DNA from 3 places in the Paenibacillus sp. DCT19 genome. Region 1 is predicted to be linked to each of the others. Evidence: riboswitches for the same ligand, from Rfam matches in the RefSeq annotation. Region 1 holds a riboswitch; each other region holds the start of a gene.
The links. Region 1 has a riboswitch for cyclic di-AMP ahead of DMB88_RS00530 (C40 family peptidase). Riboswitches for the same ligand answer to the same signal wherever they lie in the genome.
Positions count from the first base shown of each region.

Region 2: it holds a riboswitch for cyclic di-AMP, as region 1 does, so the genes downstream of both, DMB88_RS13585 (3D domain-containing protein) here and DMB88_RS00530 (C40 family peptidase) in region 1, are expected to answer to the same signal.
Region 3: it holds a riboswitch for cyclic di-AMP, as region 1 does, so the genes downstream of both, DMB88_RS10365 (C40 family peptidase) here and DMB88_RS00530 (C40 family peptidase) in region 1, are expected to answer to the same signal.

Region 1 covers NZ_CP029639.1:113,364-116,642, forward strand. The annotation lists gene DMB88_RS00525 (GNAT family N-acetyltransferase) at 34-525, opposite strand; gene DMB88_RS00530 (C40 family peptidase) at 864-1,334, opposite strand; cyclic di-AMP (ydaO/yuaA leader) riboswitch at 1,338-1,475, opposite strand; gene DMB88_RS00535 (carbamoyl transferase) at 1,729-2,571, opposite strand; gene DMB88_RS00540 (M1 family metallopeptidase) at 2,582-3,279, opposite strand, start outside.
Region 2 covers NZ_CP029639.1:2,979,228-2,982,506, forward strand. The annotation lists gene DMB88_RS13575 (ABC transporter substrate-binding protein/permease) at 1-721, shown strand, start outside; gene DMB88_RS13580 (amino acid ABC transporter ATP-binding protein) at 708-1,430, shown strand; cyclic di-AMP (ydaO/yuaA leader) riboswitch at 1,826-2,019, shown strand; gene DMB88_RS13585 (3D domain-containing protein) at 2,076-2,696, shown strand; gene DMB88_RS13590 (polysaccharide deacetylase family protein) at 2,878-3,279, opposite strand, start outside.
Region 3 covers NZ_CP029639.1:2,291,242-2,294,520, reverse strand. The annotation lists gene pelA (pectate lyase) at 19-975, opposite strand; cyclic di-AMP (ydaO/yuaA leader) riboswitch at 1,420-1,551, shown strand; gene DMB88_RS10365 (C40 family peptidase) at 1,557-2,021, shown strand; gene DMB88_RS10360 (carboxymuconolactone decarboxylase family protein) at 2,115-2,444, opposite strand; gene DMB88_RS10355 (hypothetical protein) at 2,558-2,776, opposite strand; gene DMB88_RS10350 (hypothetical protein) at 2,897-3,226, opposite strand.

The DNA.
Region 1 (3,279 bases):
ATGAATGTGCTTAACTCTTAATGATCCTGTAAGTTAACGAGCTCCTGCATACACCATACAATAAAAAGGCTGCAAACCGGTAGGGGTTTGGCGTTCGTATGTATCTTGGGTGATAAAACCGACCTTTTCATAAACCCGAATGGCTCGGGTATTCCAGGTGAGAACTTCTAAATCAATTTCGTTTGAAGGATTCCTTCGGATCGCTTCTTGTACAATCGCAGACACAAAATCCACGCCTTGTCCATGACCGCATCGTTCGGGATGCATACCCAGCCCAATTCGGGTAACACCCACAAGTGGAAAGAACTGTGCGAATCCACAAATCTCATCATGCTTGTCAAAAATGACAGCATATTGATCTTTCCGTAGCTGCACATCCCCAAATTCGACTTCAAGTGCCTTCATCTGCTCCCAAGGAAGCCAACTATAAATATTATAAGGCGGGTCGTAATGCCAACTGCATATCTGCTGTGCGTGTTCCTCTTCCATAGGTTTAACGTGAAACGTCACAGAAGCTTCGTCCATACTTCCTGCACGCTCCTCTCATTTGTAGGATAGGTACCTCTTCAAAACGGACAAGCTCCTGAAAGGTGATGGATCGATCCTACAGATCATGTGTAAATGTATAGATATTCCTAACGCTACTCTACAGAACGTGGTGTCGTTTTGGCAAGTCTTCGTAAAATAGAAAAAAATTGAAACAAAAGATTGGTTTATTACGTTTATATTACAATAGGATGGGTAAAAACATCTTAAGGGCACGGACGAGAAAGCACAAAAAAACCGCCGGAACCATTCCTGCGGAGAATGGATCGGGCGGTTCTGTTATGCTTGGTTACAGTATGATGTTGCTCAGCTTGTCCTTAGTCACGTGCGAGTGTTTCATATGCTTCCGTGCTCATAATACGTTTAGCGCCAACATAACGGTTAGCCCAGTAGTTTTCGCTCAATGCGCTGATCGTAACGCCTTTGGAAGAAGAAGAGTGTGCGAACTTACCTTCTCCAACGAAAATACCTACGTGTGAAATTCCACTGCCAGAAGTATTAAAGAATACCAGATCGCCAGGTCTCATTTCTGAACGGGACACAGAGTCACCCATTTCGAATTGGGAGCTTGATTGGCGAGCCAAATCAATGCCAAGCTTGTCGAATACATACCGTGTAAATCCAGAGCAGTCAAAGCCGTTAAGCGTTGTTCCTCCGCTTTTGTATGTAGTTCCCATTGCTGAGTCGATTACTTCATCCATTTTTGAATCTGCGAATGCGCTGCCAGCTCCAAGTGATAATGCAAATGTGAGGCTAAGTACAGCTGCGGTTAGTTTCTTCTTGAACAAGAGATATACCCCTTCCAATGCCTGCGAGGTTAGCTTAAGGATTCGGTTGAAGGTCCCCTATGATCCCTCTGTAGCAAGATCAATTCACCCATAACTGGTTCCCCCGCTTCCCAGGTGCTAGGAATTTGGCTATGCTAGTTGTGCACCTGTGAAATCAAGAAATGACGATTAAATTTTAAGTAGTTACAAATATGAAGGTAAAGATTACAAAGTTGTTACTAAAAACTCACTGCGATTATTGTAACAGAGGAACACTGCTTTGGCAACGTTTAGCAGTAAAATTAGCAAAAAAAACCTCGACCTTTGACGGGGAAAGGTTGAGGTTTGCTTTTGTGAAGCGCTATCATCGCGTTTATGTGACATGGAGATGGTAACAAATTTTAACCTGTTTGAATCAACCTCTAGTCGACTTGGACTGCCATAAGCGGAAATGGGCACATATCTTCCATAGAGACATGAGACAGCGAGCCAGCGGATACGTTTGCTGTAATATAAGGCCAGCGAGGCCTGTTAAGAACCATGATGCTGAAGTGAAGGCACCGAAGAGAAGCAGATGCAGCCCTCCCAGAAGCACAGCGATGCCAATTACAGACACGATATGACGAAGTGCGATCCATAGAGCGTATAATATACCGTGTGCCCGGTCTTCGCCATCTGGAGCTGATGCACCGAACTGCATGTATAACATTACATGGTGAATAATCCAGCCGTACACGATCCACAGGGCGACATATGGAATGCCAGGCAGTAACAGTTGTAATGAATGGAATCCATCCATTAGAATGGCGTACAGTTTTGGTACAAGCCAGTAGGCGGGTAACAGCATCAGCAACGTTCTTATGAAGTGCAACAGTAACATCGGTTTCCATAACACTTTGATGCCACGGACAAAAGGAGTTCGTTCCTCAGATTGATTAAAATGCTGTAATGAATACAACAGCCCTGCTTGGATGAGGGGAGTGATTAGCATGCGTAACAGTAGCATGGCTCCAAGAATCCATAGATACCGATGAACCTCAGGATGAGTAGAGAGACTCAGTTGGCTCTCCATTTTGAACAACAGCGTACTGAGCTCTCCAGCATCCGTGACAGGATACCGAAGCAGCAGCGGGACTACTGCGGACTGCACTAACCGATAGATAAAGTATCCCCATACTAATTGATAGATAAATAGTAGTGCGGCTATGAACATGTGCTGACGGACGAGAAACCAGCCTTCACGTATTTTTGCTTTCACTGTCTCCACCTCACCATGACAGACTTCCGAAAATAGCTTCTATAAGCTTGGTCGTGCTCAAACTCCAGCGGAATTTAGTTGGTTCGTCCAATTTGGCTTTTAGGAAATTGTCCATATGACGGTTCTCTAGTACCACGGTGTATAGAGGGTCGGTCATGGCCCAAGAAACCGGAGAAGTATAGGTAAGCTTATAGGTGACTCGATCCTCGTTTCCGTTCCACTCCTTGTTCACGATATGCCCATCCTCGAACACAATTCGTACAGGAACCTTCATATAATTGCTTCCCTTTTTCTGAATGGTCACAGAGGATTCATACACCTCTTGATCACCCTTCTGAATCGGAGTTACGCTGATTTTCTCTACAGCGAAGTTTGCCATCCCATCGCCATATACATATTGATCAAAGTACGTAGACCATGAAGTGCGAGTAACTTGTTCCACGACCTTTTGGAAATCTGCTGAAGTGGGATGTTTGAAACGGTACTTCTTCACATAGGTAGAGAGAATGCGTTCCATTGTTTTGGAGCCGACTTGTTGTTCGATACCGAGCAAGACAAGCTTACCTCGTGTATAGACATTTGCTGCATAATGGTTCTGTGAATCAAATTTCCATGCTTCCTGTGTCAGTGGGGCGGGAGACGTGATCAAGCCTGCTTGAACAGGTAAGTTAGGGATTAGGCCATATTCTTGCTCCATTAATTTATCCT
Region 2 (3,279 bases), 2.9 Mb from region 1:
GAATAGAATTGAAGAAATGGTAACGGAAGCAAGCCAATTGATGGCAGGTAAAGATACCAAAAATATTTTCCAAGTATTCTGGGAATACAAAAGCTTCTATGCTACAGGTATAGGTTACACCCTTTTGTTATCTGCACTCGGTGTATTATTCGGGGTAATCATCGGTTTGATTATCTGTATGTTCCGGATGCATGATATGGCTATTCTGCGTTGGATCGGTACAGCGTATGTTGAACTTATTCGCGGTACGCCAATGCTGGTGCAATTGATGATCATCTACTATGGATTGTCTTTAACCTTTGGAATTAACTTCTCAGCGCTACAAGCCGGTGTAATTACACTTTCCATTAATAGTGGTGCTTACCTTGCGGAGATATTCCGTGCAGGGGTTCAAGGTGTGGATCGTGGTCAATTAGAAGCTGCTCGTTCACTTGGAATGGGTAGAGGTGCAGCGATGCGCTACATTATATTGCCACAAGCGTTCAAGGCTGTCTTGCCTGCAATTGGTAATGAGTTCGTAACGATTATTAAAGAGTCCTCCATTATCTCAGTGATTGGTATGGTCGACATTATGTATCAGGCAAGTGTGGTCAAAAATATTACGTACCAAGGAATGAATCCATTCCTTATTGCAGCAGCCATTTATTTTGTAATGACCTTCATACTGTCCAAGCTGCTGGGACGACTGGAAAGGAAGTTGAATGCAAGTGATCGACGTTAGTCAATTATATAAATCCTATGGAAAAAATGAAGTGTTAAAGGGCATAGATGTAACCATTGGCAAAGGCGAGGTTGTCGTTGTCATCGGACCGTCAGGTTCGGGTAAAAGTACGTTTTTGCGTTGTCTGAACTTGCTTGAGCAGCCGACGTCAGGCGAGATCCTATTTGAAGGTGTTTCGATTACGGAACCAAAGCATAATATCAATGCTACTCGTGAGAAAATGGGGATGGTGTTTCAGCATTTCAACTTATTTCCTCACAAAACGATCCAACAAAACATCACAATTGCTCCAATCAAAGTAAAGAAACAATCTGTGCAGGAAGCAGATCAGATTGCCGCAGATTTGCTTAAAACGGTTGGGTTGTCTGACAAAAAAGATGCTTACCCTAACCAGTTGTCCGGTGGACAAAAACAGCGTATTGCGATTGCGAGAGCACTCGCGATGCAGCCACACGTAATGTTATTTGACGAGCCAACTTCAGCACTTGATCCAGAGATGGTTGGAGAGGTGCTTGATGTCATGAAACGCCTAGCAGAGAATGGGATGACGATGGTCATTGTAACACATGAGATGGGCTTCGCTCGTGAAGTAGGAGACCGGATTTTGTTTATGGATGGCGGCGTGATTATCGAGCAAGGAACACCTGATGAAGTGTTTGGTGCACCTAAAAATGCACGTACACGTGATTTTCTTGCCAAAGTGTTATAAGACCATGTTCTAAGCTGCGAAGGTATAAAGGTAGAAATGGAGTAGCGGAACGTAGGAAAAACTACGTGAGCAACGGACATTTCGGCTGAATTCCATATTAGACGTTGAGATGCTTCAGGGCATCCTTCGTAATCAAAAGCGGACTTTTTGAACCACCTTTTAAACTAAAAGTAAAAAACGGCCTTGTCGACATCATCGTTGACAGGGCTGTTTTATTTGTTCTTTTGGGAGTCATAAGCGAGAAGATTTATGAAATGAAAGGTAACTTTTTTGTCATTTATTCGTTAGAAATAAGCTAATAAAGGCACGGGAAAGGCTCCATTTATTAACCAAAATCTCGATAATGCAAACGTACTGGTAAGATTTACTACAACTTTAGGTTACAATATTGTGATATATTGTTCCTGCCGAAACTTCTGAGGAGGAAGTGCGGGGGATGTAACGATGCAGATACGACGATTGATGATCACGTACTGCTTGGGGTGAATTAGGGCGTACATAACGATAAAGTGCTGTGATTGAACCTATAGGGTGGTTTCCTCCATCCGAATCCGACAACTAACCTCGCAGGCATAATGAGGGAGGAAGACCATGTTTAACAAGAAACGTATTGCAAAAGCAGCAACAGCATTGCTGACAGCAGCTATGCTCATTCAGGCCGTTCCAGCTTACGCTGACTCTGTTCATGTGGCCAAAGAGGGAGATACTTTCTATACCTTATCCAAACAGTATGGTGTAGGTATGGAAGCACTCATTAAAGCAAATGCGAATATTTCACCTTATAACATCTATGGTGGGCTAAAAATTAATGTACCTGGACAAGCCAACACCGTCTCAGCGGCAGCCGCTCCAGCAGCCAAAGCAGAGACTAAAACGATCACCACAGCGAGTCTGGACGTCAATGCAGACAGCAAAGTGGTCGAAGCATGGGGCAAAACTTTTGATTACAGTAAAACGATTGAAATGAAGGCAACTGCCTATTCAGCAGATCCATCGGAGAATGGCAAATGGGGTGCAGTGGACTACTTCGGTAATCCGCTTGAGCTGGGTACAATCGCTGTAGATCCAAGTGTGATCCCGCTGGGAACGAAAGTTCTTGTGACAGGTCACACACACCCAGGACTGCCGAAACAAGCGTTTGTAGCTACGGCGCGAGATACAGGTGGTGCGATCAAAGGCAAACGCGTTGATATTTTCATTCCTGGTAGTAAACAATCCGTGAGCACATTTGGTTTTCAGGATGTAGAGCTTTACATTTTAAAATAACATATGTACCAGTAATCTAGGCGTAATCAAAAAGGGTGTCTTCCATTCACAGTCTGATGTGAGTAGAGGACGCCCTTTTTTAGTTAAACCTTGGATCAGACGATGCAGATGCAGTTATTCATCATTTGTGTTTACCGAAAGTTCATTATCGAAGTGATCTTGCAAAACGTTAATACTTAATTCACTTACTCTTCGAGATGTTTAACATTTCGTCCAATGTTACAAGACTATACCCTCGACTTCGCAGTTCCTCAATGATTTCTGGTAACGCATCAATTGTACCTTGCAGATTAGAGCCTACTCCACCACCTGCATGTTGAAGAATGATTGACCCGGGTTTAACCGCGGATAAGATGTTCTGCTTCACTTTGTCTTTGGAAAGACCTTTCCAATCGAGTGAATCCACGTTCCAGTTCACAATGCTATACTGCTGCTTTTGAGCCCACTGGAGTTGTTTTTCATTAATGTCCCCGTAAGGCGGACGAATCATTTTTGGCGTGTACCCGGTCAGATTGCGAATGATATCCCCGGTATGTAAAATTTGTTTGCGAAAATCATTCATCGTCAGCTTACTGAATTCAGG
Region 3 (3,279 bases), 2.2 Mb from region 1:
TTTAGAAGTTAAAGCAAGTTACAGCTTGGATGGCCAGTTGCCATACCATGCATAACCGCCTCTTCTTTCTTTGTCAATATCGCTTAATTTATATTTTACGATACCGTCACGACCGATAAAGATCGGTTTATCCGTTCCGACTTCATAGAAACGAGCCCAGATCGGTGCAGCTTTGGAGTCAGCAATGATTTTGCTGTCCCCATTAGCTCTCTCATACCTGTAACCTGTAATTTTCACCTTGTTAAACCAAGCTTCTGCTCCCTTGATGGATGCAGTAATTTTGGCGTTGGAAGGTCTCGTTTTCAGGAATTTAACAATTGTTACACTCTCTCCAGCAGTTAATGATGGCACTTCATAGATTCTTGCACCTGCAGGCTTGAGTGTGCTGGAATCATGTTGTTGTCCCCACGCTGTCAGCTTGCCACCTGAAACCACCTGAGTGTTCAAAATAGCATCTACACCTTTAGCAACCGCATTTTTACTACGATTGGCGAGATTGCTGTCGATAAACGAGAAGTCACCTTTGCGTGTCGCTACTTCATCCAGCATGTACATTACATTTATCATTGCATCGTCATTATAAGTGATATGTTTATGATAACCGGAACTTTGATAAACTTGAGGCCATCCACCATTGGAATACTGCATATTCAGCAAAAAGTTAATGCCTTTAATCGCCGCAGCAGAATAACGTGGGTCGTTTGTCTTTTTAAACTCTTTGGCTAATCTTCTAATTTCTGAGTATGTAGCTTTATTATCGATTGTAGATTTCGCCCACTCACCCGTTGTTTGCTTATATTCTTTTCTCCAGCCACCGTCCGCTTGTTGGTTCTTCAAGATATCAGATATACTTGCTGTCGTTCCTGAAGCATCAGCAGCAGATACAGTGTTAACGGGTTGGATTACCATACCTACCGCAGAAAATACCATCGAAAATGCCAAAACTAATGTGACTAACTTTGTTTTTGTACTCAAAATGATAACACACTCCCTTTTATTAGAATCATTCATTTTCCATCATTCTACTTACTACTTTCCTTCTAATTACACGACCATCCACCACCACCTTAATTTGAATTAAAATATAACTACTATATTTTTATCCAATATGTGGATTGGATAGAACGATCTTATGCAAAAAAAATATCTTTGTCAATTAATGCAACATCTTGTAACATTCCTCGATTATTGTATCTATGAGAATAGTTCAAACTGCACATGACAAAGTTCGAATGATATACAACCCTGTTTGGATTTGAAACACATATTACTTTTTTGTAATCAGTTGCATCTTTATTTCGTGTTTCTTCTTCATAAAAATCGATAGTTCCGTTAACATTGGGCGATAAAGAAGGTATTAAGAAGGGTTTGACATTTACGCATATATGCAATATAGTTTCAAAAGGTTACAAAAACTTAATTATTCAATTGCCGAGTTTCATGTTTGAAAACGGGGGAACCATTTTGGGTGAATTATTCTTATACATAGGAAATATAGGGAACCTTCTACCGAACCCTTAGCTAACTCCGTAGGCAACGAAGGGAGAACATTGATTTTGAAAAAACTTATCATCTCCATTTTTGGAGCAGCAGTACTATTTACTTCAGGTGCAACAAGTACAGAGGCAAGCACAATCAATACAGTTGTTAATAACATGACAGGCATTCCGTACAAATGGGGCGGTACAACCATGGCCGGCTTCGATTGTTCTGGATTCATGAGATATCTCTTTGATAAATATAGTATCAATTTACCTCGCACTTCCCAGCAGCAAGCCAAAGCAGGAACACCAGTATCCAAAGCGAACCTTCGCACAGGAGATCTTGTTTTCTTCAACACAATGGGCAATGGCGTTTCACACACAGGCGTTTATATCGGTGACGGCAAATTCGCACATGCTTCAAGCAGCAAAGGGGTTAGCATCACCAAATTGTCCAACCCTTACTTCAAAGACCGTTATGTCACAGCCCGCCGGGTAACTGGGCAGTTTATGTATAATAAAATGATTGGAAAAATATAATACAACTTACTGTAAACATAAATAAGGACCTATTTCCGTAGCATTATGCCAAGGAATAAGTCCTTATTTTCATTTCTTTAACTTCATCCTGCTTTAGTGCAGCGCCTTTTGTACGCGCATTGCCCCCTGAGACAGTGCATGTCCACCGCCTACGGCTCCTGCAACAGCTATAGTCTCCATAATCTCCTGATCAGTAGCGCCCTTCGCACGAGCTTCCTCCACGTGATAGAAGGTACACACTTCGTTATTGGCAAATAAGCCAATGCCCAAGGCAATTAATTGTTTTGTTTTGGCATCAATGGCTCCAGGTTGAAAGCATTCTCCGGTAAACTCATGGTAAGACTTCACCACTCCTGGTAACACATCGCTCAATTCACCAATCTGATCTTTATACGCATGAACCTTCTCATTCATCAATGTCATATCATTGCACGCCCTCTCAAAGATAGTTCCCAATTCCTTCACTGTAACTATCCTTTCTCCTGAGCGATTCGTTTATGCCTATGGAATGATGGTAAATCCCGTTAACTTTCTTTCTAATCGCTAAGTGGACTCTGGCGCGGCTCGCTGAACAACTGATAGCGATAACTACGATCGAGCTTAACCACACGCCGATTCTGCCGACGAATGAGTACCTGCTCTCCATCCCAAGCAACAACAATTCCTGTTACATCATTGGACTCCAGCTCGTCCCTTACTACTCTAACCTTTTCACCTGACAAACGCAGGGCATCCAGCTCTGTATCACTAATCATGTCTATAGCTCCTATGTTCCAAATTAATTTACAAAAAGAGACCTAAATGACAACTCATTTAGGTCTCACGTGACTGTATTGGACTGTCATGTCATACGAAATGTATGTCCCGACTGAAATTTACCGCTGCGCGTGCTCTTTGCTGTCATTCTTCTCAAACCAAAAATCAAGCACTTTGGCGGACATCACACGTTCTTCAAGGTACTCCACTTGATGCGGTGTAAATTGCTCTTTCCAAGAGAAGGACAACTCTTCACACAAGCCTACAATCGTCAGAAGTTCTGACCAGGCAACATAGCGTTTGTACCAGAAAAATTGAGGATGTTCAATCATATAGGGATAAAGGTCATCGAATTCCGTATGTTTACAATCCAGGGCACGTTCAAAATGAACTTTCGATTCCGCCAGCTTATCAATAAAAAATTGTTCTGTTGCCGCTTGGTTCCCCATGGTGTTGCCTCCTCTCCCTAACATAACCCCATTATAAATGAATTCTGCGGTCA